4 regions of the Oceanicoccus sp. KOV_DT_Chl genome follow, and region 2 is predicted to be linked to each of the others. Evidence: predicted binding sites of a transcription regulator. Region 2 holds the regulator's gene; each other region holds the start of a gene.
What was found. Region 2 encodes FliA, which starts transcription of late flagellar genes. Its sites were predicted from a motif close to TAAAGTTATNNNNNNNNCGGCCGATANCC; they were not measured.
Positions count from the first base shown of each region.

Region 1: pomA (flagellar motor protein PomA) is a predicted target of FliA. The motif match lies at 4,063-4,091, and genes of this name have one in related genera.
Region 3: UNITIG_RS19425 (chemotaxis protein CheV) is a predicted target of FliA. The motif match lies at 4,980-5,008, and genes of this name have one in related genera.
Region 4: fliS (flagellar export chaperone FliS) is a predicted target of FliA. The motif match lies at 2,038-2,066, and genes of this name have one in related genera.

Region 1 is NZ_FQLF01000002.1:2,329,172-2,336,526, reverse strand. Features, by position in the region: gene UNITIG_RS14825 (hypothetical protein) at 1-400, shown strand, start outside; gene UNITIG_RS14820 (hypothetical protein) at 412-672, opposite strand; gene UNITIG_RS14815 (HNH endonuclease) at 707-1,276, opposite strand; gene UNITIG_RS14810 (PilZ domain-containing protein) at 1,463-2,044, opposite strand; gene UNITIG_RS14805 (flagellar motor protein MotB) at 2,074-3,093, opposite strand; gene pomA (flagellar motor protein PomA) at 3,125-3,883, opposite strand; gene UNITIG_RS14795 (exodeoxyribonuclease VII small subunit) at 4,215-4,463, shown strand; gene UNITIG_RS14790 (polyprenyl synthetase family protein) at 4,460-5,392, shown strand; gene dxs (1-deoxy-D-xylulose-5-phosphate synthase) at 5,508-7,355, shown strand, end outside.
Region 2 is NZ_FQLF01000007.1:191,586-198,940, forward strand. Features, by position in the region: partial or broken gene UNITIG_RS25270 (chemotaxis protein CheA) at 1-902, opposite strand, end outside; gene UNITIG_RS22090 (protein phosphatase CheZ) at 961-1,782, opposite strand; gene cheY (chemotaxis response regulator CheY) at 1,839-2,225, opposite strand; gene UNITIG_RS22100 (RNA polymerase sigma factor FliA) at 2,441-3,166, opposite strand; gene UNITIG_RS22105 (MinD/ParA family protein) at 3,190-4,014, opposite strand; gene flhF (flagellar biosynthesis protein FlhF) at 4,399-5,898, opposite strand; gene flhA (flagellar biosynthesis protein FlhA) at 5,959-7,355, opposite strand, start outside.
Region 3 is NZ_FQLF01000005.1:438,856-446,210, forward strand. Features, by position in the region: gene UNITIG_RS19400 (flagellar hook protein FlgE) at 1-998, opposite strand, end outside; gene UNITIG_RS19405 (flagellar hook assembly protein FlgD) at 1,045-1,725, opposite strand; gene flgC (flagellar basal body rod protein FlgC) at 1,774-2,220, opposite strand; gene flgB (flagellar basal body rod protein FlgB) at 2,220-2,624, opposite strand; gene UNITIG_RS25335 (protein-glutamate O-methyltransferase CheR) at 2,852-3,256, opposite strand; gene UNITIG_RS25340 (CheR family methyltransferase) at 3,274-3,678, opposite strand; gene UNITIG_RS19425 (chemotaxis protein CheV) at 3,884-4,813, opposite strand; gene flgA (flagellar basal body P-ring formation chaperone FlgA) at 5,085-5,798, shown strand; gene flgM (flagellar biosynthesis anti-sigma factor FlgM) at 5,949-6,266, shown strand; gene UNITIG_RS19440 (flagella synthesis protein FlgN) at 6,370-6,939, shown strand; gene UNITIG_RS19445 (PKD domain-containing protein) at 7,113-7,355, shown strand, end outside.
Region 4 is NZ_FQLF01000005.1:364,688-372,042, reverse strand. Features, by position in the region: gene UNITIG_RS19060 (flagellar protein FlaG) at 1-151, opposite strand, end outside; gene UNITIG_RS19055 (flagellin) at 232-1,779, opposite strand; gene fliS (flagellar export chaperone FliS) at 2,105-2,491, shown strand; gene UNITIG_RS19040 (bifunctional diguanylate cyclase/phosphodiesterase) at 2,832-5,009, shown strand; gene UNITIG_RS19035 (sigma-54 dependent transcriptional regulator) at 5,235-6,680, shown strand; gene greB (transcription elongation factor GreB) at 6,829-7,311, shown strand; gene UNITIG_RS19025 (MFS transporter) at 7,345-7,355, opposite strand, start outside.

The DNA of each region.
Region 1 (7,355 bases), on a different contig from region 2:
ACAACAATTAATTGCCTGGCACAAAGAATTGGTTGCGGCTAACGTACTTGATAACACCATAAGCGCATACCACTTTCCGGTCATGAAAAGCCCACCCTTTTTTGTCAAAGGCATTATCAGCAATGCCATGGCAGACGTTTATGAAGGCACTGTTAGCACAGACCATTCGGGAGTGTTGTTTGTTGACGACTTGCAAAGTTTTGCCGATAGCGCGTCACTACCTCTAAACGAGCTGCCCACAGTGGTGCTACTGGATGCCGAGGGCAACATTGCGGCCACCATAAAAGGGGCGGTAAGTGCAGAGTTAGTATCAGAGCTGGCCACTAGCATCAAGAAACTCAACAACACCGCAACTGAAGCTAACCCTGCGGCCAAAGAAGATGGAGACATTGCAGAATAACAAGCAGAAAATTAATTAGGATCCTGGCTTTGATCGTATTTACTTTCAGCGTAGGCTCGGGATTTTTTTTCTTCCCCTAGCTGATATTTTAAATCGGCATTTTCCTGCTCTAATAATTTTTGCGTTGACCTTGCCTGTTCTAAAGCCTCGCTAGCTTCTGTTAATTCTCGATCCAATTGTTTGATAACAATAGCATCGCGAAAAAATACTTTCCTGAACAAATAACCAATTAAAAAACCGGCAAATAGAGCAATTACAAAGGCGGGCCACATAATACGTCCTACAGTAAAGTTAATAGAATAACAGCTATGCCACCGCAGGCATCTGCCAACGACAATTCGATGAAAATTGTTTACTTAAAAAATCCGCTTGTTCCGGCAATATCCTCCGACTATTCACTAGTGCCAAATACTCTGCGGGGTTAGGCCGATAAGGTAAAGCCAGCAATTCCATCTGTGTTTCATGCAAACTGCGGTTACTCTTATATTGATTACAACGTCGACAAGCAGCCACTACATTTTCCCAGACATCCTTACCACCTTTGGAGCGGGGAATAATATGGTCGCGGGTAAGCCGCGCACCCTCAAAAAAATGCCCGCAGTATAAACACTGATAATTATCACGCTCAAACAAGGCGCGGTTACTCAGTGGCGGCTTAGCTTTAGGTCTGGCCAACTGATCACCACCACAAGCAATAATGCTGGGCAAATCCACCTGAGTTTGTTGACACAAATGGCGATTAAAGCCGCCGCGAATCCGAAAAATGGGCTCACCCAAACTCCAACATACCAAATCTCTGGAATACAAACACACCGCATCCTGCCAGTGTAACCACTCGATGGGTTGACCCGCTTTGTTTAAACGCAGTATTTGCACAAGCCCGTCTCCTGCTTTCAGCCGCTGAATCAATCGATACAGTGTTAAACAAGTTTAGAGAAGCTGATCCTTTACGGATGGATTAATCATAAACAGATGATACCAATGACTATAGACCTAGCCCACCAGTATTACTAGATGTTATCGATACTGTTATTACAAGAAGACGAATTAGGCCCAACGAATTTAACTATCATCGCGACGCTGTTTGATTTGGCCTGATTGGCGTTTAACAATATGCTGAATTAACAACTCCTGATCATTACTGTTCATTTCAAGAAACTCCAAACGCACGAAATGCGTTTTATTATCCGTTATCTCGTTTGCAGATAATACATTGCACTCAATTACTTTTGCCAATGTGACCAGTTGCAGCTTAGATGGTAATAACTGTAGATCTAATTGCAAAAACGTATTTTTCTGTAAGGCCTGCTCGTACATAAAGCCCATGCCGCAAGCACTGACACTGACCATTCGCTGGGTAAACACAACTTGATGCAGCAAGCTCGAATCCACATCCAACTGCTGAATAACAAAATTTAATTTCTTATTCATCAAGTCAATTAATTCAGCAGCCAGCGGCGACTGAATTTTACAAGCATCAACTAAAGTCTGGATTCGATTATCAAAATTTGAGGCAAAATCAAATTGCCCAGCTTGCTCACGGCGTTGACGGGAAAATACTTTAGCTTCCTGCTCGCCCAAGTGACGGCAAGCAACCCCCATAAAATCTTCAATCCGAAAAAAACGGCGTCGCTCTTCAATCATAATGTGGAATACTTATCTCAGGGATAACATTAAAAAATATCACTCTTATCGAGCTTAAAAGCCGGACCTTCATCCTCGTCTTGCAACTCCAGCGACTCAAAAAACACCGGGTCCTTTCGTTTTAATTCTTGTAATCCCTGTTTCATTGCCTGACCACCCAAGCCCTGCTGTATAACAATTTCAACGCGACGATTTTTAGACCGCCCTTCAGCGGTTTCGTTACTGGCCAGCGGTTTGGTATCGGCAAAGCCACTGACTTCGACCCGATTCGGATTGAGAATGCCGCCATCAAAAATTGCATGGGCAACTGACACTGCACGACTGGTGGACAACTCCCAATTAGAGCGAAAGCGGGAAGTGTTTATCGGAATATCATCGGTGTGCCCCTGGATAGCAATAGACCCTTCTTTCGTTGCCAGCACATCACGCATCTCTTGCAACAGCGGCAAATAATTCCCGGTCAGTTCGGCCGAACCTGAAGCGAAGGATCCGCGCTCGCGAATACGGACAATAATCTGCCGCCCCTGTGTTTCTATTTCCACTTCACCTTTGGCAATTTGTTCCTGTAAAGCCTCGGCAATTTCTCGCGCATCCTGCTGCGTTTGTTTAATCATTTCTTCGATTTTTTCAATCACGGCCTGCTCATCAACCTCTTCAGGCTTCTCAGGCGCACCACCTTCCTGACCTTCAATACCGGCCTCGATATCGTATTCTTTAGAGTCGTTCACTTCTAAAGACAATTCAGTTAAATCGTCAGTGTGCTGATAAATTTCGCTGATGGGCGTTGGCTCGGGACGGCCGGGACTAAATTCCTGAGCAATAATACTGGTACCTTTGGGAGGGTCTTTAACATCCAATTTGTTTTGCACACCAAACGCCTGCGCCATCGAACCCGCCAACCGTTTGAATTTCATTGCATCCATTTCTGAAAACGATAACAACAAAACGAAGAAACACATCAACAGCGACATTAAGTCGGCGAAGGTACCCATCCAGCCAGGGGAACCCGGGGGCGGACATTCAGGGCAATTGTTTTCGTCATCACTCATAAGCGATTACACAACCATCTCACCGACAGGCTTACTCATCGGCTTTGGCCCGCTTACTTTCCGGTAAGTAGTTACGCAACATGGAGTCAATCACCCGTGGATTTTGCCCACCTTGAATGGCCAGTAGCGCATCAATGATTAAGCTTTTACTCATCTCTTCTTCAGCGCGACGAATACTGAGCTTGTCGGAAATAGGAATCGCAACCATATTAGCCAGCATCGCACCATACAATGTCGTTAATAGTGCTACTGCCATCGCCGGGCCGATGGACTTAGGGTCATCCATATTGGATAGCATTGCTACCAAGCCGACCAGAGTCCCGATCATCCCCATCGCCGGGGCAACATCCCCTAATGCCGCAAAAATATCTGCGCCACTCGAGTGACGCTCAACCGCTTTATCTTTATCTTTCGATAACAGTGTCTTAACCACATCAGGGTCGTGGCCATCTACCAACAACTGAATACCGCCTTGCAAAAAATCACTACTTAACTCTTTACCCTCCAACGCCAGCAAACCGCCTTTACGAGCCTCATCAGCCAAACCGACAATTTCATCAATAATCTCAGCTGGATCTTCTACCTTGAACATAAAGGCTTTGGCCGCAACTTTACCCGCACCCAAAAACTGACCCAAACCAAACTTGGCCATGACCACAAAAATACTGCCGACAATAACAATAAGCACTGAAGGAATATCGACGAACATACCGACGCCGCCACTGAGCACCATCGCTGTGATGATGATGGCCATAGCGCCAATCATACCGATGAGGGTTGCTAGATCCACTACCTGACTCCTGAATGATTTACTGGCTGGAACATTTTAAATACACATTCGCAAAAACGGTATTTTCCGTTGCTTACAGTCTAGCTGCTATCAGTTGCAAGCACCTAACTTATGCGGGGTTAATAACACTTAAACAAAGTCTTTTTTGCGCAATTGCACAAGGAATAAACATCTCTATAGGATAGCGGCCTTAACTCGGCGGACTTTAGTGCCAGCTGCCGGAGAAAAGCCGCTAAATAGCCAGTAAGCATTGACCCACCCCATGCGCTCGGTTAACGTTGCCGGCATTGTAGCGCCTGTCAAAAGGGCGATAAATCCTCGGAGAATTTACATGGTCAAGGCCAAAAAAGGTGTCGACTTTGAAGAAGCGCTCGACCAGCTAGAAGAGCTGGTTGAAGATATGGAAAATGGTGACCTGTCTCTGGAAGAATCCCTGAAAGCCTTTGAGCAAGGCATTAAGTTGACCCGCGAGTGCCAATCCGCACTCACCCAGGCAGAACAAAAAGTGCAAATGCTGATCGCTGAAAACGGCAAACTCAAAACCGTCGCCCTCGATGCCGAGGAAGACCTGCAGGAATGAGTGACAGCAACGCCTTCGACCAATACCGGCAACAATCTACCCAACGTATTAATCTGGCACTGGTAAAATACACCGGCAGTTTTGACTCCCCCTACGCCACTGTCGATAGCAGCGCCTATTTAGAACGTTTACAACAAGCCATCAGCTACAGCTTACTGAACGGCGGCAAACGAGTCCGACCATTGTTAGTCTATGCCGCAGCCAATGCCGTCGGCGGTGCCTCACCAACGTTGGCCAGCAACCTGGATCGCGCCGCCTGCGCGCTGGAAATGATCCACGCCTACTCACTAATTCACGACGATTTACCCGCGATGGATGACGATGACCTGCGTCGTGGCCAACCTACCTGCCACAAGGCCTTTGATGAGGCCACCGCCATTTTAGCCGGCGATGCTTTACAGTCACGCGCCTTTGAGCTGCTGACAGAACTGGAGGATTGCGAGCCAGCAATAGCGCTGCAATTGGTCAGGCTGTTGGCCAAGGCCTCAGGACAGCAAGGCATGGTCGGCGGACAAGCCATTGATTTGAGAGCCGTTAACCAGCACATCGATATAGCTCATTTGGAAACCATTCACCGCCTGAAAACCGGCGCATTGATACGTGCCGCCATAGCGATGGGAGCTACGCTGGCTGCAGCTGACAGCCAACAACTGACCGCTCTGGACCGCTATGGCGAGGCCATCGGCCTATCCTTTCAGGTACAGGACGATATTCTCGATATCGAGAGTGATACCGATACCCTTGGCAAAACCCAAGGTGCCGATATTGCCCTCAATAAACCTACCTACCCGGCACTACTAGGGCTTCAACAGGCGAAAGCATTGGCACAGGACCTACACCAACAAGCCCTCGACGCCCTGCAGGCCTTTGGCAGTGGGGCTGACCCTTTGCGCGCACTGTCCCAATACATCATTAATCGCAGTCATTAACAGCGGCAATCGGCATCGACAAAAGCAAGTAAATAACAATACTTTACGTTACAATTCCGCCATTGCCCGTTAGCCCTTCTGCGAGCAGACCAAATCGGACCCTGTAAAAGACCCTATGTTCAACGAAATACCGCGCTCACGTCCCAACACGCCACTGCTCGATAACATCGACGAAACGGCACAGCTGCGGGAACTCGATGAACAGCAACTGCCGCAACTGGTCAATGAGCTGCGCGAATTCCTGCTCTATACCGTCGGCCAGACCGGTGGCCACTTTGGCGCGGGCTTAGGTGTCGTTGAGCTCACCGTGGCTTTGCATTACGTTTATAACACCCCTGAAGATCGACTGGTGTGGGATGTTGGCCATCAAGGCTACCCGCACAAAATCCTGACCGGCCGACGCGAACAAATGCACAGCATGCGCCAGCAAGATGGTTTATCGGCATTCCCCAAACGCGGTGAAAGCGACTACGATACCTTTGGTGTCGGCCACTCCAGTACCAGCATCAGCGCAGCACTGGGCATGGCGATTGCCGCCAAGCACCAGCAGCTTGATCGAAAAACTGTAGCGGTGATCGGGGATGGCGCGATGACCGCCGGCATGGCTTTTGAAGCCCTCAATCACGCGTCCCATGTCGATAGCGATATGCTGGTGATTCTGAATGATAACCAAATGTCGATCTCACGGAACACCGGCGGCCTCAATACTTACTTCTCTAAAATCTGGGCGAGTAAAACTTACACCGGCCTGCGTCAGGGCAGTAAAAAAGTGCTCTCGAAGATTCCACCAGCCTGGGACTTTGCCCGCCGCGTTGAAGAGCACATGAAAGGCATGGTAGCCCCCGGGACTTTATTCGAAGAACTGGGCTTTAATTACATCGGCCCTATTGATGGTCATGACCTGCCCACATTAATTAACACCATCCGCAATATGCGGGACCTGCCTGGTTCACAATTGCTGCATATCATCACCCAGAAAGGCAAAGGTTTTGGTCCCGCCGAACTCGACCCGGTGGGCTATCATGCCATCAATAAAATTGAAGTCAGCCCTGCGCTAAGCCCCTCCAAGATCAAAGGACCAAAGTATCAACAAGTTTTTGGCGACTGGCTTTGTGATATGGCCGAGGCTGATGACAAGCTAATAGGGATCACTCCAGCAATGGGAGAAGGCTCTGGCATGATTGAATTTGCCGAACGTTTTGCCGATCGCTATCACGATGTTGCGATTGCCGAACAGCATGCTGTCACACTGGCCGCAGGCATGGCTTGCGATGGTTTGAAACCGGTAGTGGCGATTTATTCTACCTTTTTACAACGGGCCTACGATCAACTGATACACGATGTCGCGCTGCAAAATCTGAATGTATTATTTGCCATTGACCGCGCCGGACTGGTGGGCGAAGACGGCCCTACCCACGCCGGCAGTTTTGATCTTTGCTATCTACGTTGCGTTCCTAACATGTTAGTTATGGCACCCTCTGATGAAAACGAAACCCGACAACTGCTGTATACCGGGTTCCAGCATCACGGCCCGGCAGCAGTGCGCTACCCCAGAGGCACGGGACCGAATGTAACCATTGAAAAACCGATGACTGCGCTAGCCATTGGCAAAGGTATTATCCGGCGCAAAGGCGCTAATGTCGCTATTCTCAATTTCGGCACGCTGTTGGATGGCGCCCTTGCTGCAGCCAATCAGCTTAACGCTAGCGTGGCAGATATGCGTTTTGTTAAGCCACTGGACCATGCGCTGATCGAGAAACTGGCAAGCAGCCACACACTGCTGGTCACACTGGAAGAGAATGTCGTCGCTGGCGGCGCTGGGGCTGGGGTCAGTGAATATCTCAATGCGCAGGGTATTAGTGTACCGATCATGCACTTGGGCTTACCGGATCAATACATTGAACACGGTAGCCATCAGCAGCAATTAGCGTTTTGTGAATTGGATGCCGAAGGAATTAAGCGT
Region 2 (7,355 bases):
GGGGGTTGAGTATCACCACCGATATCGGTAGGCCCTTGTCCTTCTCCATGTAGCTGGTCTAGTAAAGCCTCAAACTCATCATCATTGATAACATCATCGCCGCCTGCAGCAGCTGGCGCCGGTTTATTGTCAGCAGCAGGTTTAGCGGTACTAGCTCCTGGCGCACCGGAGCCATGTAATTCGTTCAGTAATGCTTCGAATTCATCTTCCGTTATTTCATCATTATTTGAACTAGCGGCGGCCGGAGGTGGTGTAGGCTGCGACGCTGTCGCCCCGCTGTGCTGCCCTTTACCATGAATATTATCCAGTAACGCCTCAAATTCATCATCGCTAATTTCATCGGAGTCACTGCTGGCTGCAGGGGTTGCTGCCGCAGCCGGAGCCTCTGCAGGATCTGCGATCGCATTGAGGAACTGTTCAAACTCGGCATCAGTGATGTCACCGCCTGGCTCTGGCTCTGCAGCTGGCACTTCTTCAGCTGCATCTACTGGCGCTTCAGCCGTACCTGCAGCATCTTCTGCAACGACTAATGCACCTAAACGTTCCAGCAATTCCGGATCTGCTGGCGAGGGCGCATTACCGCCTTGCACTTCTGCAAACATTTCATTAACGGCATCCAGCGCTTGCAGCACCACATCCATTAACTCAGGCGTAACGCTACGCTTACCGGTACGTAAAAAATCAAATAGATTTTCAGTGATGTGACAGCAATCCACCAGTGCAGTGAGCTGCAGAAAACCCGCACCACCCTTAACGGTATGAAATCCACGGAATATAGCATTGAGTAAACCGACATCATCAGGACGTTGTTCCAGGTCGACCAACTGTTCAGACAATTGCTCCAGAATTTCACCGGCCTCAACCAGAAAATCCTGCAGTATTTCTTCGTCTTCACCGAACATTAATTACTCCCCAGTAACCACTCGCAATGCTAGCTAACAAACGTCTTAGTCGAATCGTCTAAAAACCCAGGCTCGATAACAAATCATCCACATCATCCTGTCCTGACACCACATCATTGCGCTGTTCCGCATTAATCTGTGGCCCCTCTGCAGTTACATCTTTACTTTCAGCTGACACATCTTCCGTTTTGGCAACTTCGGCTTTCCTAACAATTCCGGTTAATTCTTCTACTTGCCCAGCCACTCGCATCAACTCGACCAGACGCTCCTCAACCTCCTGTACCAAGCTAATAACTTTTTTGATCACCTGGCCAGTTAAGTCCTGAAAATCCTGCGCCAACAGAATCGTATTCAACTTGTCACTAAGCTGAGTCGATGAATCTGTTGAGAATGCTAAATATTCATCAATACGCCGGTATAAATCCCGAAACTCTTCAGGGTCCATCTCGCGACGCAGTAAACGCCCCCAATCCTCGCGTAAAGCCACAGCCTTATCGCCAATTGCAGACGCCAGCGGAATCCCCTCCTCCACCATGTCCATAGTCTTATCGGCAGAACTCTGCGTAAGATTAATGACATAATCGAGACGATCCTGGGCATTGGTCATTTTTGACTCGACATCACCCGCGGCATCACTCTCGCTAGTATTTGGAATCTCAGGTGCGCCAATATCGAAATTAACGATGGCCTCATGTAAACCACGAGTTAATTTACCTACTTCGCGGTAAATATTACGGTCGCGAGCCTCATTGAGGTCCTCTATCGCACTAGAAGCACCGGTGAAGTCCCCGGCCTCTAAGCGATCGACTAGCGTGCGGGCCCGGCCTTTCAGCTCATCCCACACCCCGTCGAGTTCGGTGCCTTTGTCTTTTCCCAACATGGAATTGTTTTACCTTGCGTCAGTGACTTAGCGGTTACGGCTGTTACCCAGCCTGACTAACCCTGAACCCGCTCGAAAATCTTATCGATCTTTTCTTTTAATACGGCTGCGGTAAATGGCTTCACTACATAGCCGTTAACGCCTGCTTGAGCAGCTTCAACAATTTGATCGCGCTTGGCTTCAGCAGTTACCATCAAAATAGGCATGTTCTTCAATCGCTCATCAGCACGAACCGCTTTCAATAAATCGATACCGGTCATGCCCGGCATATTCCAGTCAGTGACCAGAAAATCAAAATTGCCATTTTGCAGCATCGGCAATGCAGTGACACCGTCATCTGCTTCCGATGTATTGGTAAAACCCAAATCACGCAATAGGTTTTTGATAATTCGCCGCATTGTTGAAAAATCGTCAACAATGAGAATTTTCATATCTTTGTTCAAAGCTACCTCCAGAGAATTTCAGGCTTTGACGTATAAAGTGACGTACCTATCCAGTCTAGCCCCTGCTGTGGGGGTATCCAGTAGATAACGGCTTTTATAGCAATTTTTATCGAGATTTTCATAGAAAAATTATGTATTTATCTCATTAAGTTAAAGCTTATCGGCCAATGGCAAAAAAACTGTATAGATTGCGCTCAGCGGCAAGCGAGAATGGTTTACTCAGAAGGCGGGTTAGATTGCCAGTCGACCAACCGACTTCGCAATCGCAAGGCGGCCTGACTATGGATTTGGCTAACACGGGATTCACTCACCCCCAACACCAAGCCTATTTCTTTGAGGTTCAATTCTTCATCGTAGTACAAAGCTAACACCAACCGCTCACGCTCCGGTAAGGTAGCAATAGCTGCCGCCAAACCCCTGCGTAAAGCGTCACTTTGGATACCGTCCAACGGATCTGCTGCGGAGCTGGGTAGTTGCTCTTCAGGACGATCATCACCACTGATTAACTCGTCATAACTAAACAACTTACTCGAGGCTGAATCTTTAATAATGCTGTAGTACTCATCCAGCTCTACGCCTAACTCAGCTGCCACCTCATTATCACTGGCATCACGACCAAAACGCGATTCAACAGTACGAATAGCCTCCGAAACCCGACGCGAATTTCGGTGCACCGACCGCGGTGCCCAATCACCACGCCTGACATCATCAATCATGGCACCACGAATACGAATCCCGGCATAGGTTTCGAAGCTGGCTCCTTTGGACACGTCGTAATTGCGAGCAGCTTCCATCAAACCAATCAATCCAGCCTGCACCAGATCTTCAACCAAAACACTAGAGGGCATTCTCGCCAACAGATGATGAGCGATTCGTTTGACCAGTGGTGCGTAGCGCTCCACCATGTCTTCCATCGATGGTTTATCGACGTCGTTATACATTGCCACCCCTTCAGACAAGGACATTATTGATGTCCTGCTGCACCCTCTACCAAACGCTCGACAAAAAACTCGAGATGCCCGCGCGGAGTAGAAGGCAACGGCCAAAGATCCACTTTTTCAGCCAGTTGTTTATATGCCAGAGCAGCCTTGCTACGGGGAGAAAGTTCGACAACTGGCTTTTGGCGCTGAACCGCCTTACGTACCGCTTCATCGAAAGGAATATTGCCAACGTACTGTAAGGTCACATCGAGAAAACGGTCAGTCACTTGCGTCAGCTTATTAAAAAGATTGCGCCCCTCTTGGGTAGTGCGCGTCATATTGGCAACCACTCGAAAGCGATCAACGCCGTAATCCTTGTTCAGTAATTTAATCAGCGCATAGGCATCGGTAATGGATGATGGTTCATCGCAAACCACCACTAAAATTTCCTGGGAAGCACGAACAAAACTTACCACCGAATCGGAAATACCGGCAGCGGTGTCAATCACCAGCACATCAATCTGATTACTAATTTCACTGAAGGCATGAATTAAACCCGCATGCTCCATTGCCCCCAACATGGTCATGCGCTGAGTGCCTGATGACGCCGGAATAATTCTAATGCCACCCGGCCCAGTCAACATAATGTCATTGAGGGAGCAATGACCCGCCAGCACATCTTCAAGATTTTGCTTGGGCCGCAAGCCTAATAGCACATCTATATTCGCCAAACCTAAATCCGCATCCATCAAAGCAACGCGGCGACCCATCCCAGCCAAACACACACTCAAGTTGATGGAGACATTGGTTTTGCCAACTCCCCCTTTGCCGCCGGTAACTGCAATAACTTGAACGGGATGAGAACTCATTTGTTGGATATGCTCCTATGATTACAGCTGCGGTTTTTCATTTTGATATTATTTTGTTAGCTGGTTTTTTTGTAGCCAGCACACAGTCCGAATTTATAACGTAAAGGCTCAGCCTATCGGTATTGCTAGAAGTAAAAAACTGTTTAACCATAACTACTTCAGCCACCAACTTAACAACTTACTTCATCTAGCCATGAGTCAGCAAGTAGTATAAATACTTAACTCCTTAACAGCCATCAAAAACAGCGGAATGATGATAACAGAGCATTAGATCATGGCCAGAGGCTAACCTTTCGCGCCACCACATACTAAACGGCTATTGCAACAACCGTTTAATAGCTCAAAAACTCTCAGAACTCCAGCTTTCCACTCACTCAACAACAACTACCCATTCGCACTCAAACGCTGTGCCGAAACTTTAGTGTGCCCTAAACCCGCCAATTCCTCGGCCATTGTTTCATCATCGGTAGTCACCTGCTTGGCTAGCTCGATGGCGGTACGCACCAACTGATTTGACACTCCGCAACTGATATCATCAGGAATCGCCTGCCCGGCAGTGCTATACGCCACCGTTAGTGATTGTTCAACCGCTAAACTAATCGCCTCACCCAAACTGGCAGCCTCATCCAGCTTGGTTAGTACGCAGTGATCAAGGCTATCAGTTTTGTAAGTATGGTATGCCGCTCTGATGACCTCAACCTGACTAGTAGTGGGCAATACCAATACCGTCCGTAAACGGCCACCCAGTTCATTGAGCGTATGCATTTGTTTACGTAAGCGCGGGTCCTGTCTATTTAATCCAGCAGTATCCACTAGCACCAGTTTCTTATGCCGCAACGAATGCAGCACCCGCTCCAGACTATTATTCTTATCGACTATCTTTACTGGCAGATTCAAAATCCGCCCAAACGTCCGCAACTGTTCATGTGCTGCAATGCGCATGGTATCAGTCGTTACCAAGGCAACATTTTCAGCACCATGCTTCAATACATAACGGGCAGCGAGCTTACCAATAGTAGTGGTTTTACCGGCACCGGTCGGACCGACAAAGGCAAATACCCCGCCCTGATCGACCAAATCATTACTTTCAACCTGTAATTGCTGGCACAGATCGGCCATCATCGCCTGCCACACCTGCACCGATTGCACAGCATTCCCAGTCTGCAATTGGGCTTTTGCCAATAAGCTGTCAGCCAGCGACGCACTAATACCCATGCGCTTTAGTCGTTTCCAGATTCCTGCACGCTCAGGCTGCTGCTGACTGTAGTTACCCCAAGCCATGGTAGATAGCTGCTGCTCAAGCAAATCACGCATTGCCTGAAGCTCAAACCGCATCTGAATTAACTCTTCATCGCGCACCGGGACTGCTGACATATCCGCTGCGGCTGGCGCTACCGACTCAGGGGTTACTGCTTGCAGCTCCACTTTATCGACATCCAGCTCCAGCCGCGCAGCTAATTGCTGTTCCGCATAGGACTGCAGACCAGCATCGGCTAGCGCGGCTTCCTTTACTGCCGCAGGATTAACCGCTGCCTCTATCTGCTGACGATTCTTTTCTGCCATCGCTGCCGCCAGCGCCTTCGCTCTTTCTTTGGCTTGATGTTGCATCAAGTCCAGTCCCAGCTCTAACTTGCTCGGCGGGCGCTGGCGCGACTCCGCATCGGCAGCAGCCTGACTGGCACGCATTGCTTGCTCAAAGGGATTATCACTCACCGAATGCGAACTTTCTGGCTCAGGGATATCGGCAGGATCAATCGCCGTCAACAACTCCACCCCATCCGGCACCCGCTTATTCGAGAGAATCACTGCTTCCGGCCCCATCTCTTCGCGGACCATTTCCAGTGCCAAACGCATATTGGCTGCAACGAAACGTTTTACTTGCATGACTCAAACCTCGTAGCCAGTTATTGGCGTGTTATTAAACTGCTCTCACTATTGAGATGACTAACCCACAGTACTTTCAATGGTGATCTGCTTGTCATCCGGAATCTCACCGTAAGACAGCACCTGCATGTCCACCGAGCTATACCTGATAAATTTGACCATCACCGCGCGCAGTGGCGCCGATACCAGTAACACTGCTGGCTTACCGGCCAACTCCTGGCGCTGGGTGGCATCGCGCAGCGCCACTTGAATCTTCTCAGCCAAGCCCGGCTCCAACACAATATCGTCAGTAATGCCATTTTGCTGGGAGTTTTGTAATGACTTAAGCAATAACTGTTCCATTGCTGGATCCAGCGCTATTGCCGGTAATACATCCTCATTACCGTAGATACTCTGGATAATAGTACGCCGCAGCGCCACCCTGACCGCTCCGGTTAAGGCGACGATATCTTGACTCTTATGGGCATTGGCAGAAACCGCTTCGGCGATGGTGCGCAGATCCCTAATCGGTACCTGCTCCATCAATAAGTTTTTCAACACAGCCAGCATCACATTCATGGATACGGTGTCAGGCACCAGGTTCTCAACCAATTTAGGCGCATGCTTGGCCAACATATCCAGCATTTGCTGAACTTCATCGTGCCCCAATAATTCATGAGTATGTTTTAACAGCAACTGATTGATGTGGGTTGCCACTACGGTGCTGGCATCCACAACGGTATAGCCCAGAGTTTGCGCCTGATCTTTCATACCGGGGTCTATCCATAATGCCTCTAATCCAAAGGCAGGATCAGTAGTAGGGATGCCATCAATCTTGCCAAACACCTGCCCCGGATTAATCGCCAGGTCGCGATCAGGATAGATCTCGGCGCCGCCAGCAGTCACACCGGTCAATGTAATGCGATAGGCCGTTGGCATCAGGTCAAGATTGTCACGGATGTGCACGGAAGGAATCAAAAAACCAATATCCTGAGACAGTTTTTTGCGGATGCCTTTTATCCGGCTCAGCAGCTCACCGCCCTGCGCTTTATCAACCATAGGGATCAAGCGGTACCCTACTTCCAAACCAATGGCATCCACTGGCTGCACATCATCCCAACCAATTTCAGGCACTTTGGGCACCTGCTGTTGCTGTTGCTCCTGCACTTGCTGCGCCTGCTCAACAGCTACCCGCTCTACTTCCACCTTTTCTTTGCGCTGGCTAATCATGTACGCCGCACCACCGGTAATGGCCGCCAGCGTTAAAAACGCGACATGCGGCATACCGGGAATCACCCCCATAAAACCAACAATCGCTGACGTTACCGCCAACGCTTTAGGCGATTCAAACATCTGGCTGTTGATCTGCTCGCCCATATCTTTCGAGCTACTGACCCTTGTGACCATGATCGCCGCGGATGTTGATAACAACAGCCCAGGAATTTGTGCTACTAAGCCGTCGCCAATAGTCAGCAAGG
Region 3 (7,355 bases), on a different contig from region 2:
TCATCCCGTGCCGTTGTAGCTGCTGCGGTCAATGCTGCATTACCTGTAGCTACCGCGGCTGTAAGCGCAGTATTGGCAGCGACCACCAACGCCTCAAGCTCTGTCTCCAGCGCCGCTACATCACCAGCCACAAAAGGAGTTGGCACTGCTGCCGCTGCTGCATTAGCAGCCGCCGTTGCAGCCAAGCCATCAACCGTCGTAGTTTGCGTCGCTGCATCAGCAGTCAATACAGCTGTAGCCTGAGCGACAGTATTATTAGTGGTTGCTGTCGCCAAATCTGCTGCTGCCAGTGTACCGCCATTATTCAGAACATTTTGTAAATTACCATTTTCATCAGGAATATAGGCATACATACGCCATGCATTATCAGTATCAGACTTTACATAATAGGTAGACAACACATGTGACTGACCACGGCTATCAAAAATCGTTAGAGACGTAGAGCTATTAAACGTGTCTGCGTCATTAGGATCAAAAGTACTGATAACTGGCGGGTCGTTACGGGCATCAAGATTGAAAAGCAAATCAACTTCTGTGGTAGGCGATGGCGCCAAATCACTCACTGCAACTTGCAAATCATCCGGGGTGCCACCAACACCGGTACCAGAACCTGTCGGTAAAAAGCCCTGTAATCGCGATCCACTATTATTGGTGATATAGCCTTCTTCATTGAGACCAAAATACCCCGCTCGGGTAAAAGCTGTCGCGCCACTCTCTTCAGCGACAATAAAAAAACCGGTGCCATTAATCGCCAGGTCCAAACTATTGTCGGTAAACGAAACGTTACCCTGGTCGAACTGTTGTGCAATGGCATTGACCAACACACCACTACCGGCACTATTACTACCGCCACCCACTAACGAGTTGGCGTAAACATCACCAAACTCAGCACGAGAACGTTTGAAGCCGGTGGTACTAGCATTAGCAATATTATTACCGGTAACTTCAAGGTCCGTATTGGCGGCACGTAATCCACTAAGCGCAGTATTAAAAGTCATGGCTGAACCCCTTTAAGGTTGTATTAATCTATAAATTGAATTTGATTTACAAAATTTCTCGTACCGAGGAGATAGACACTGGCCCAACCCCCGCGACATTTAAACTAACAGCGCCATTGGCACCAACGGTGACACTATCGACATTGTGACTAAGTGCAGTATTGAGCTGTACATCATCGCCACCAAAATTGGCATACGCCTCAAAACGGTAATTACCTGCGGGTAATTGTGTGCCTTCAATATTGCCGTCCCAGGCAAAACTCATTGGACCAGCTTCCGCTGCACCCAATAACTCTTCGGCGACCAATTCGCCTTCTTCGTTATAAACATTAACTTTTAAATCATCGGTTGTTTGCGGTACATCAATAGTCCCTGCAATCAAACCTTCATTGCCCAAGTAAGAAGTATCAGAATTAACGATAACAAAACGACCAACCATTGCTGATGCCTGCAACGCCTGATTGGATTGCAAACTGGATTCAAAGGAACCCACGAAATCACCCATCGTATTATTCAGTTTATCCAGACCCTCAACCGAACTAAATTGTGCTAGCTGCGCAACAAACTCACTGTTGTCCTGTGGATCCAGTGGATTTTGGTTACGCATTTGCGTCACCATCAGCTCAAGAAAAACATCCTGACCCAGCTCTTTACTTTTCGGCTCAGCCGCATACTTTTCCTGTACCGAAATATCGCTTAACAAGCCGGTTGAAATTGCATCTGTCATGTCACTTGTCCGTTTATTTAAACGTTAATCTGTTAAGTTCTATAAAATTTACTGACCCAGCGTTAACACCCGCTGCATCATGGTTTTGGCAGAATTCATTACTTCCACATTAATTTGAAAAGAGCGCGACGCAGAAATCATGTCGGCCATTTCTTCCACCACATTCACATTCGGGTAATAGACATAACCATCTTCATCAGCTTTCATGTGGTTAGGTTCGTAGCGGCGCTGCAAGGGAGCATCCGATTCAACAATGCCACTCACCCGCAAGCCCATGGAGGCATCGTCATCCACTGAAGGCATTACATTAAAATCATCGCCATGCATTAAATCCCGGCGCATGGTTTCAAATACCGGGTGTCTGGCCCGGTAAACTTCACTGGTATTGCTGCTGGCAGACTGGGCATTGGCGAGGTTACTGGCCGTGGTATTCAGCCGAATACTCTGTGCCGACATCCCCATACCGGCAATATCAAATACACTGCTTAACGACATTACATGTCTCCTTTAATAGCATTGGTCAGGCCTTTAAACTTGCTATTCAATAGCTGAAAGCTGGCTTGAAAATCCATAGTGTTTTGCGCGTAGCGGCTCATCTCGCCCTGCTCATCGACGGTGTTACCATCAAGCGAGGGCTGCATGGGATTGCGGTACATCAGCTCAGGTTCAAACAGGTTATTCGAGCCGCCGATGTGACGACTATTGGTGGCGACGATGCGGGTGCTGCCGGGGGTATTGACCATCTGGCCTTTTAATACCGATTTAAAATCCATATCCCGTGCTTTGAAGTTAGGCGTATCGGTATTGACCAGGTTATTAGCCAGTATCTCTGCACGCTTGGCACGGACATGCAGTGCTTTTTCGTGAATACCTAATGCGGATTGAAAGTTAATAGCCATCTGCTGTTGCACACCTTGCTGATTTAAAGAATCTCAACAGGGATATAGCAAAGGCTGTGCCAGACTTTCAAGACATTGATTTTAAAGGATTTAATAATATACAGAAGGGAAAAGCGGCAAATGGATTCCGCCCTATTTAATCACAGCGGCAAGAGTGGCAACCACCTTTGCCACCAGCTAAACCTAGCATCTAGCATCTAGCATCTAGCATCTAGCATCTAGGATTATCACTTGGCACGATAGATAATACCGGGGTTACATTGCACCATCTCATAAAACTCACCAACACCCGATAAACCTTCAGAGGCGCCAAGGATCAGATAGCCACCCGGTTTTAATGTGCCATGAATACGGCGCAGGATATCAACCTTTAAATCCGGTGAAAAATAGATCAACACGTTTCTGCAGAAGACAACATCAAACTTACCCAGGGACAAGAAACTATCCATTAAATTCAAGGCCTGAAAACGTACTGCTCGACGAATATCGGATTTCACCCGATAGACATCACCGCTAACCGGTTCGAAAAAACGGCTTAATCGCTCCTTGCTCAAACCACGTCCCAATGAAAGCCCATCGTACTCGGCTTTTTTACACTGCTCCAACATTGACTTGGAAAGGTCGGTGGCCACAAATTCAACCGGATGCTTCAGCCCCCCCTACCGGAGTTGCGAAACTCTTCCACTAACATACTCAGCGAATAGGGTTCTTGCCCTGAAGAACAGGCTGCAGACCAAACCCGAATAGTGCCTTTGCTGTCTTTTTGAAACTCAGGCAATAGCCGGTCTTTAAAAATAGTAAACGGGTGAGAATCGCGAAACCATAATGTTTCATTGGTGGTCATCGCATCAACCACAGCTTCTTTCAAACTGCGTTGAGAAATCTGTTGCATGCACTGCACCAGCTCAGTCAGGCTAGCTATCTGTTTCTCAGCCATTAATTTATTCAGTCGGCTGGAAACCAGGTACTGTTTATTTTCTCCGAGAATAATGCCGCAAGCATCCTCAAGAAAATCTCGAAATATTTTGTAATCTGCTGGTGAACTAGCAACCATTGGCGGCCCTGAATCAGATGATCGAATGCTGGTCTAAACTATCGAAATTTAGACTTCTAAAACCCATTGAATTGACTGACCCGAGTAGTAGCGACAGTAAATTTAAACTTAGTTGTCCAGACTATAACCGGACCCCTCAAGCGGGCGCTAATCTATCATTATTAACTTACGGCTGATATAGGTAAATCAGCCTATATTCAGCCGATTAACCACCAACGGCTTTAATTCGATCGGTTACCATTGTGGCTAACTGATCGGGATTAAATTTCGCTAAAAAATTATCCGCGCCGACTTTTTTCACCATCGCCTGATTAAACACACCACTAAGCGATGTGTGTAAAACCACATGTAAATTAGCTAGGCGTGGATCGCTTCTAACAGCAGCGGTTAAAGTGTAGCCATCCATCTCGGGCATTTCGATATCGGATATCATGACTAAAAATTTCTCGGCGACATTTTCACCGGCGTCGGCTAACTCCAATAAATAATTCAATGCCTGACGACCATCATTCAATAGTGTGGTTTCTACACCTACTGTTTCTACACAGCGTTTGATCTGTTTACGGGCGATACCTGAGTCATCCACAATAAGTACGTGCATAGCCGCCGCGGCCTGAGTAGCTTCCTCCGTTAAAATATCCTCAGATATTTCTTCATGCATCGGTGAAACTTCCGATAAGATTTTTTCTACATCGATTATTTCAACCATCTTTCCGTCAACTTCCGTCACCGCGGTTAAATAGTGCTCAGTGCCTGAACCCTTGGGTGGTGGATGAATATCCCCCCAGTTCATATTGATAATACGCTCAACCCCTTGCACCAGAAAACCCTGTGTAGCGCTATTGTATTCAGTGATAATGACAAAGCGATTTTCGATATCGTCTAACGCCTGCTGACCGGTAGCCAGGCTCAAATCCAAGATTGAAATAGTGCCACCACGAATGTGGGCAATACCTCTAACGACAGGGCTACTCTGGGGCATCATGGTGAGCTTGGGACACTGCAAAACCTCTTTAACCTTAAAGACGTTAATCCCGTATATTTGCTCGCCTGCCAACCTGAACAATAACAACTCAAGGCGGTTTTCACCCACCAACTGAGTTCGTTGATTCACGCTCTCAAGAACGCCCGCCATAGCTATCTCCTAAATCAATTCATATCTGTGGCAACGGCAAAGCCGCCACAGCGAACTAGTCATTACCTAACCCACAGCCTGCAATACCTATACTGGGCATAGTTATTGCTTTGATTAACTACCAGATAGATAACCGACAGTTTATCGTCGCCATGACCCGATATTAGTCTATCGGCACCAGACAGTAACTATTTAATCATAAACACTTAAAGTGCAAGCAGCGCACGGTGCTAAGCCGTACCGCCAACTACTTAGAGCATAGGTCAAGATAATGAGAGTTCGTAGTTTTTTACTACTTTTAAGCCTTTCGCTAAGCCTATTTGGCCCACAGGCCTCTGCAGCCGTGGGCAGTAAAACTATTGAAGATCGTGCCGACCAGTTTTTGCAGCTCCACATCGTGGAACTACAAGCCTTCTACGATGATGCGGTGCGTATTGAGTATCAAATAAATCCACTGGATCCACGTCTGGCGATGGCTGACTGCCCTAGCCCCCTTGACGCTAAACTAAAGTCACGCAACACGATAGGTAACATAAACCTGAAGATCAGCTGCCCCGATGGTCGGCCATGGTCCCTATACATTCAAGCCAAAGTGAGCTTATTCCGCTCGGTTGTCACGGCCGTAATGCCAGTACCCAGAGGTGCCCGCATTAGCGCAGAACATGTAGAAATGCGCGAAGTCGATACCAGCCGATTGAATGGCAGCTATTTCATCAGTCTTGACGAAGTGCTGAATATGGAAGCCAGCCGTAATCTGCGAGCCGACAACGTCGTTATCGCCAGTTACATCAATCCACCACTTGTCGTCAAAAAGGGCGAAATGGTGCAAATGACCGCTCAAAGCAGCGGTTTAATGGTGAAAATTTCTGGTGAAGCGCTGATGGACGGTTATTTAGGGCAACAAATTAGTGTACGAAACAATCAATCAAAACGTGTGGTTGAAGCAAAAGTCAGTGCCCCCGGGCAGGTAACCATCAATATGTAAATAGCCCCTTTGAGCGCTCTAGAGCAGCCATTGAAAGCACTAGTTGAAAGCTGAAATATGCTAAAGTTAGCAGCGGCTTTGCCGATACATACACTGATCGTTCTGAAATTTGCCTAACGGTGCTTGTCACCACACTAATGGATGTAAAAAATGGTTAGAGATATCAACGGCTTAGGAGGTTTTTCCGGCCCCCAAGCGAAAACTGAACAAAGCGGTAAAAATACCGCTAAGCCCACTGAATCCAGCACCCCTGGCAGTGAATCAGTCGCCCCTGCTGCAGACGATGTGCAACTCAGCAGCGAAGCGAAATCACTGCAAAGCCTGGCGGATAAGGTGAACAGCCTGCCCGAGGTCAATATCGAGCGTGCCGAGAAAATCAAGGCCATGCTGGAACGCGGTGAATATCAGGTGGATGACCTGGTGTTAGCCGACAAAATTTTAAGTTCAGACGCGCTCTTTGGCAAATAGAGCGCCCTGAACGATTAGTAAGTACAAACCAACTTACTGATCAACAGCATTACAGAACAGCACCATCCACTAGAAATAGATGAGCGATCAGAGGTAGACAGCTATGGCCCCATATCAAGCACTATGGTCCGAACTTGAAGACACCTTCAAACTGGACCTACCCACCACCACGCAATTACTGGAAGTCTTACAGCAGGAACGTGCCTCGCTGGAACAGCGTGATTACGACTTATTCCAAAAGCTGATCGGCCAAAAGCAGCAGCTACTTAAGCAGCTGGAAAGCCACTCCCAGACCAGACAAAAACTGCTACTTGAGGCCGGCTTTATTGATGAAAGCAGCACCTTGGATGCCGCCGAAGAACATGCACCACTGGTAGCCAAAGCCTGGCGCAAACTGGGCGAACAATGGTCACAATGCCAGGAGCTCAATGAAGTCAATGAGCGCATCGCCAAGCGCACCCGTTTAGTGGTCGGCCAAATTCTGGACTTATTACGCGGCAATACTCACCAGCCCAAGCTGTACACTAATAAAGGGATGCCCAAAACCGCAGCACTGGCCGCAGTATCACCAGCGCCTGAATCACCCCGCCAGCTAATAAACAGGTATTGGCATAAGCCAATGTCTGTTTTATGCGTTAACACGTCTTTTCTCGATCATCTCAATCCCTTATAGTCATGCGTTCAACCAGCTGTACAGACCTCGACTATGCCCGCTCAGTTTTGCTCCCTCACACCCGTTCATAAACTATCAATTTATCTGTGCCTCTGCTGCGTACTGGCTAGCTGTGGGGTGGCGGTGGAAGTAGTAGCACACCAGCCACTCCACCAGTACCAGTCAGCAATGTAGTGGCAGATATCAGTTTGTCACGCACCGAACAAGCGGCTATTGCGGAAATCACTTTTGACGGCAGCGCCTCACAAGTAACCGGCACCACCGACGGCCAACCCGTTATTGAAAGCTACCAGTGGAATTTTGGCGATGGCAGCACCGCTACTGGCGCTGTGGTTACCCACACTTATGATATCGAGAACTTACAGCCCTACACTGCCACGCTGATAGTCACCGACAGCTCCGGGGATACCGACACT
Region 4 (7,355 bases), on a different contig from region 2:
TGCTGACGGCTGACTGGAGTTCTGCTGTCGTTGGTTCTACAACTTCCTGTTCAGGTTGAGCCTTTTCAGCTTGGGCTTGGGAAGGTTTTGCAACATTTTCCCTGGCCTTTACCGTTGGCTGTAAACCACTGTTAACAATGTCGTTAAGCATGGTTGATTACCTTCACATTGGTTTGGCATATCGCCCCTTAAAAAATGCTCTTAAGGGGCTGAGTATACCAGTTTCTAAGATTACTGTAGCAGTGATAATACCTGCTGTGGTAATGAGTTAGCCTGCGACAGTACCGAGATACCTGCTTGCTGCAGAATCTGGTTCCGGGTCAAGCTCGCCGTTTCCGATGCAAAGTCAGCATCCTGAACCCGTGACCGCGCAGCGGATACGTTCTCGGAGATACTGGTCAAGTTCGAAATCGTTGATTCAAGGCGGTTTTGAATCGCACCTAAATCGGCTCGGGCGTTATCGATGGTTGATATTGCGTCATCGGTAACAGCAATGGCACTTTGTGCACCGGATACTGTTGATATATCAACATCAGCGATACTGTTGCCTACTGCAATGCCAACGCCGGTAGTGGCAAAGGTGGCTGCTAAAGTTAAGTCGGTAGCGGTGAAGTCACCGGTGCCGCTTACGGCTAGTGAGGCTATGCCGGACTCGGTGCTGCTAATGCTTTGAGCTGCAGTAGCATAAGTCACTGTACCAGTGGCGGTTGCTGTAGCCGAAACGCCGGTACTTGCAATAAGGCCGCCGCCTAAGTCAATGCTAGTGGCTGCTGAAGCAAAACTTGCTGTTATCGCAATATTGTCACCGTCAGCATCAACCAGGGTGATGGTACCAGCAGCGGAGTTAATGGTGGCTGTGGTGCCATTAGACATTGCATCCAGTTGGTCAAATACCAGAACTGCGACCTGTGATGCTGTGGCTGAGGCGGTACCAATTGCGACTGAAACAACATCACCTGCGACTGTGAGGTTGATTGTATTTGCTGCCGTACCTGTAGCTGCAGCAAAAGTAATAGTAGCTGAAGCAGTACCGGCAGTAGCGCCAGCACCAACACCAGTTTGGCCTGTAGCAGTATCGTACGCAGTATTGATTGCTGCTGCGATAGTTTTGGCACTATCAGTGGCGGCGAGTGTAACACTAGCAGTTGCAACACCAATAATAGTCAAGGTGTCAGTACTGGTGATACCTGCTGCAGTGGTACCTAGACCGGCGACAGAAACTGTACCGGAAATGGTAACTGCGGCACTACCATTAATGCTTTCGGTACCTAGTGAGGCTGCCGTAAAGCTTTGAGTCAAATCCACATCGATTGTTTCGTTGGCATTAGCACCCACCTGGAAGCTTTGCGAACCGAAAGAACCGTCAAGTAGCTTCTGGGTACCGAATCGGGTGGTGTCTGCAATACGGGTTAATTCCGCCTGCAGCTGCACAACCTCTTTGTTAAGGTTGGCGCGGTCATCGGCGGAGTTAGAGCCGTTAGCTGACTGGATCGCCAGTTCCCGCATCCGCTGGAGGATGTTGGTAGACTCAGCCATCGCCCCTTCAGCAACCTGCGATATAGAGATACCGTCGGAAGCGTTACGAGCTGCCTGGTTTAGGCCTCGGATCTGAGACGTGAAACGGTCAACGATGGCTAGACCTGCCGCATCGTCTTTCGCTGAGTTGATACGTAAACCTGAAGAAAGGCGCTGTAGCGAGGTTTGTAGGGCCCCTTGCGACTTATCCAGGTTCCGCTGAGCGTTCAAGGACGCAACATTGGTATTAATAACTTGTGGCATTGCTATTTCTCCTTGGCTCCGTCTGAAGGCTCAGCCTATGTTGGAGCGTTGGTTTAGATGTGAAATCCACATCGTTTCATTGTCTTCGATTAGGCTATCGGCCCAGTTGATAGTATCTTTAGCTTTTTTATATAGAACTTATTGTTATGAATTGTCGCTATAATCGGTCTTATGGTTTTAACGGCGTGCCTCTATAAATGTATAAGTAATCAGTTACTTACAGATATCGTTTGAGTAATAAAAAACTTGAATTGTGGCTAAAGGAATAGCATGGTTGACCGATATATTGACGAGTAAGGTATTAAATCACTCGGGAAGCATGGTTATGATGAATAAAGGTTTAGCTCAATATCAGCAAGTAAATGTCAATGCCGGTGTCGAAGGTGCCTCTCCCCACCGTTTAATCCAAATGTTGATGGAAGGTGTGTTGCAGCGTCTGGCAGAAGCTAAGGGTGCAATGCAGCGCAAGGCCTTGGCCGATAAAGGGGTGGCTTGCGGCAAGGCGATTACCATTCTTAGTGGCTTGCGCGATAGTCTAAATAAGGATGTTGAGGGTGAAATTGCGACAAATCTCGATGATCTCTATGACTATATGCAGCGCCGAGTTCTTGAGGCCAATTTATCTAGTAGTGAAGTTATCATTGATGAGGTAATGGCATTAATGCGGACTGTTAAGTCGGGTTGGGACGGTATTGCCGAGGCAGCTGCATAACATTCCTGATGAGTTGTAAGAGAAATGTTTACTTAGGGCCGGGTTTCCGGCCTTATTTTTGTCAGTTTCAAATGTGTGTCTTTGAAGCGTTGATTGTTATCTGGTCTGATTTGGGGCTTGGGCAGGTGCTAGTTGAGTTTAATCATTGCTGGCATCGCAGATTACTCTCAGCTATCGTGAATAGGTTGGGCGTTATATACATTGGCTGCAAGTCGGTAGGTTGTGTCGCCAATGAATTAATTCGGCAGGCTGCGCGGATTAAAATCCGGGTTAAAGCCTTATTGATTTGGTGTGTCAGCTATAATCGATTTATGTAGCGGAGTAGGGGGAAGGCCAAAGTTTGGAACCCATAGAGAAATCGCAAGAGCAGCCAATTATTCTGGTAGTGGAAGATAACCCTGTCGAGCGTCAGCTAGTGGGTAAAATTCTGCGCAATGCCAATTTTGAAGTGATTGCGGTTGATTGTGGTGAGGTGGTGCTGGAGACGGTGATTGATTACCAGCCTGACCTTATTTTACTGGATGCCCTGCTGCCGGATATCGATGGCTTTGATGTATGCGAGCATTTGCGCGCTCATCCCAAGGGCGCTTATATCCCGGTCATTATGTTAACCGGTCTGGATGATGTTAGCTCAATCAACCGCGCCTATGAAGTTGGCGCTACAGACTTTTTCACTAAGCCAATCAATCATTCCTTATTAGTACATCGCATCCGGTATTTGCTGCGTGCGCGTTTGATTATGGATCAACTGCGTATGAGTCAGCAGTCCCTGGCCAGTGCGCAGCAAGTGGCAAAGTTGGGCCATTGGGAATTGGATGTTGATAGAAACCGGTTCAAAATTTCTGAAGAGATGTTCAGGCTATATCGTTTGCAGGGTGAGTACGATGAGCATGATACCTCAGTGTTGATGGAGCGTTGTCATCCTGATGATAGGCAGTATTTATTTGAAACGTTAACTACCGCTATTAGAGAGCTTAAAGAGACTAGAGTGGAGCACCGTATCGTCTTTGATGACGGAACTGAGTGTTATTTAGAGGTTCACATTACGGTGATGCGTGATGAAGGCGCAGGGACAACCCATTTATTAGGTATCAGTATTGATGTTACCGAGCGCAAAGAATCTGAGCGCGAAATTTTGAGTCTGGCTTATTGTGATCGATTAACAGGTTTGTCCAATCGTTCATTGCTTGAGAAATTTTTGGAGCAGGTTATTCCGCGTGCGCATATGAGTGGCAGGGGCACTGCATTGCTGTCGCTGGATTTGGACTTGTTTAATCGAGTCAATAATTCCATGGGACACAGTGCGGGTGATTCAGTTTTACAAAAAGTCTCTGAGCGATTACGTGAGTTAATTCATTGTGCAGACGCCAGTCAATTATTGGAACGTTTATCATTATCGACAGAAGCGTCACTGGATGATTTCTCTAAAGATATGGTGGCCAGATTGGCTGCCGATACTTTTATTGTTGTGCTGGGATCGGTGGATAGAAGGAGTGGTGATGTCGAGCGGCTTGCGGCCAGAATAAAAGATTCTTTTCAGCAGCCCTTTATCTATCGCGGTCAGGAGTTATTTGTTACTGGTAGTATTGGTATCGCTTATTCTGAGTCTGGTGGTAGTACGGCAGAAGGGTTGCTGCAAAAAGCTGACCTGGCACTGCATGAGGCCAAGATGCAGGGGCGCAATGAAGTGCGTGAGTACAGTGGTGATCTGGTTGCCAAGGTATCCACTCATTTATCTATTCAGAGTGATTTGCGTAAGGCCTTACAAAACGGCGAGTTTCAACTATTTTATCAGCCCAAAATTTCGACTAAAGATGCTTCGGTTAAAGGCTTTGAGGCTTTGATTCGCTGGATTCACCCAGTGAAAGGTTTAATTCCTCCCGATCAATTTATTACCGTTGCGGAAGAGACTGGCCAAATTGTAGATATTGGGCAATGGGTATTGGAAACCGCATGTGTGCAGAATAAGCGTTGGTTAGAAATGGGGTTGGTTGATGTAAGAGTGGCGGTCAATGTCGCAGCCCGCCAGTTTAAAGAGGGAAACCTACTGGAAGTTGTAGAAGGCGCATTAGCGCGAAGCGGGTTAAGTGAGCGTAATTTGGAGTTAGAAATTACCGAAGGTGTATTAATGTCGGACCCCAATACTGAAAATGTCATCGCGGAGCTGCGGGGCCGGGGTGTTTCTATTGCGCTGGATGATTTCGGTACAGGCTACTCTTCGCTGAGTTACATTACCCGTTTCCCCATTGATACGATTAAAATTGATCGCTGCTTTGTACAGGATATTACGATTAATTCCGATAAAGCAGCGATTGTATCTGCGGTGTCTAATTTATCGCATGGTTTGAACTTCAATGTAGTTGCCGAAGGCGTTGAGACTGAGGTGGAGTTGGAGGTGATTCGGCAGTTAAAGTGCGATGAGGTCCAGGGTTACTATTATTGTCGGCCGATGGCGGCAGATGATATTAGTGATTGGTTACGTGCAAGGGATTCTTCTTCGCTTTCCAGTGCTGGCTAGGTCCAGGCCTCCATTTCACTCATTCATTATTTAAGCGTCATTTTAATTGCTAACACCCTCCGGTTAACTTAAACTTTGCGTCATAAATTTGACCAGCCTTAGGTGCTTTTTGGGGATTGAGGAAGTATTGTCAATCTACTGGCTGAATAATTAATTAACGTATACTAATAATCGTCAATTTGATGTTGCCCAACTGCGGGCAATTTGACTAAAGGCTGACTCTCTATGTGGGAAGATAATAACATTATCGTTATCGACGATAATGCCCAGCGTCGTCATGATGCTAAGGTCATTTTGGATTTTTTGGGTGATAACCCGGTTACCTACTCTGCTGGCGAGTGGCTTGAGCTAAGTGCGGACAGTGCGGCTAAGGAAAATTCTCGTCAGGTCAGGTCGTTAGTGTTTGGCGAGTCTGCTGCCAGTTTGGAGCAGCGCTTAAATGACGCTCAGCAATGGGATAAGTCTTGTCCCATTATCTTAATCGGTGAGCATGATCTGGAGCAGGTTTCAGATATTGATTTACGCCACAAAGTCATCGCGCAATTAGAATTTCCCCCCAGTTACAATAAATTTATGGATTCCTTGCATCGTGCGCAGGTCTATCGTGAGCAGTATGATATCAATGCCGGTCGGGTACAGCAGCGCGATGTTCAGCTGTTTCGCTCATTAGTGGGGACCAGTCGCGAATTGCAAAAAGTGCGTGAAATGATGGCGCAGGTAGCGGATAAAGATGTCACCGTGTTGATTACCGGCGAGTCTGGTACGGGTAAAGAAGTGGTTGCTCGTACTTTACACTACAACTCTAATCGCCGTGATATGCCTTTTGTGCCAGTGAACTGTGGCGCGATTCCTCGCGAGTTACTTGAAAGTGAATTGTTTGGTCATGAGAAGGGCGCTTTTACTGGTGCGGTAACCAGTCGTGCCGGTCGTTTTGAAATGGCTCAGGGCGGCACTTTGTTTCTTGATGAAATTGGTGATATGCCGCTAGATATGCAGGTGAAAATTCTGCGTGTTTTACAGGAACGTAGTTTTGAACGCGTCGGTGGCAATAAAACCATTAATACCGATGTGCGGATTATTACAGCAACCCACCGCGATTTGGATACAATGATTCGTGAAGGTACATTCCGCGAAGATTTATATTATCGACTCAATGTTTTTCCCATAGAAATGCCACCCTTGCGCGAGCGGGTGGAAGATATCCCGTTGTTGCTGAATGAATTAATTACCCGTTTGGAAAATGAAAAGCGCGGCTCTATACGGTTTAACTCAGCGGCGATTATGTCGCTGTGTCGTCATGAATGGGCGGGCAATGTCAGGGAGCTGGCCAATCTGGTGGAGCGGATGGCAATTTTACACCCCTACGGCGTGGTGGGTGTGCAGGAGCTGCCGAAAAAATTCCGCCATGTTGAAGAGGCGGATGAAGATTTAATTATTCCAGAGTCGGCCAAGCTGGATGGCATGCCGACAGTGGCGAGTATGGATACTACCGCGTTGCTACCGGTTAATGGTATTGATCTTAAGGAGTATATTACTGCCTTGGAGAAGAGTCTCATTAAGCAGGCGCTGGACGACAGTGTCGGTGTAGTAGCAAGGGCGGCAGAAAAATTAAAAATTCGCCGTACCACGCTGGTAGAAAAAATGCGTAAATACGACTTGCAGCGTAGCTAGTTCATTTGCGCGAATAGCTTGTTGTCTACGTTCTCTGTTTGATTTCATAGTTAACTTAAAAGGCTGTCAGTGTTGCTTGCTGATAGTTTTTGCTCGTGGTTTTTATTGATTAATGGATCAATAGTTTGGGTGAGAGTGTGGTGATTGTGTGAAAACTAATTTAATTACCCGTGAAGGCTACGCCGCATTAAAAAAAGAATTGGATTTTCTGTGGCGTGAAGAAAGACCAGAAGTTACCAAAAAGGTTTCCTGGGCTGCGTCATTGGGTGATCGCAGTGAAAATGCCGATTATCAATATAATAAAAAACGTTTGAGAGAAATCGATAGACGTGTGCGCTATTTGCGTAAACGGATTGAAGATGCACAAATTGTAGATTACTCCCCGCAGCAGGATGGCAAGGTATTTTTTGGTGCTTGGGTAGAAATTGAAAATGATGCCGGGGAAAGTCTGCGTTTTCGTATTGTCGGTGTCGATGAAATCTACGAAAGAAAAGATTACATTTCGATTGATTCGCCTATGGCCAGGGCGTTAGTAAAAAAATCCGTTGATGATGAGGCGGTAGTGCCAACGCCTAGCGGTGACGTCAGTTGGTATGTGACAAATATTAGTTACTCGTCAACGCAGTCTTGATGTAATGTAAGCCTTTACTTTACGTCCCCCGTGTTAGTCAGCAT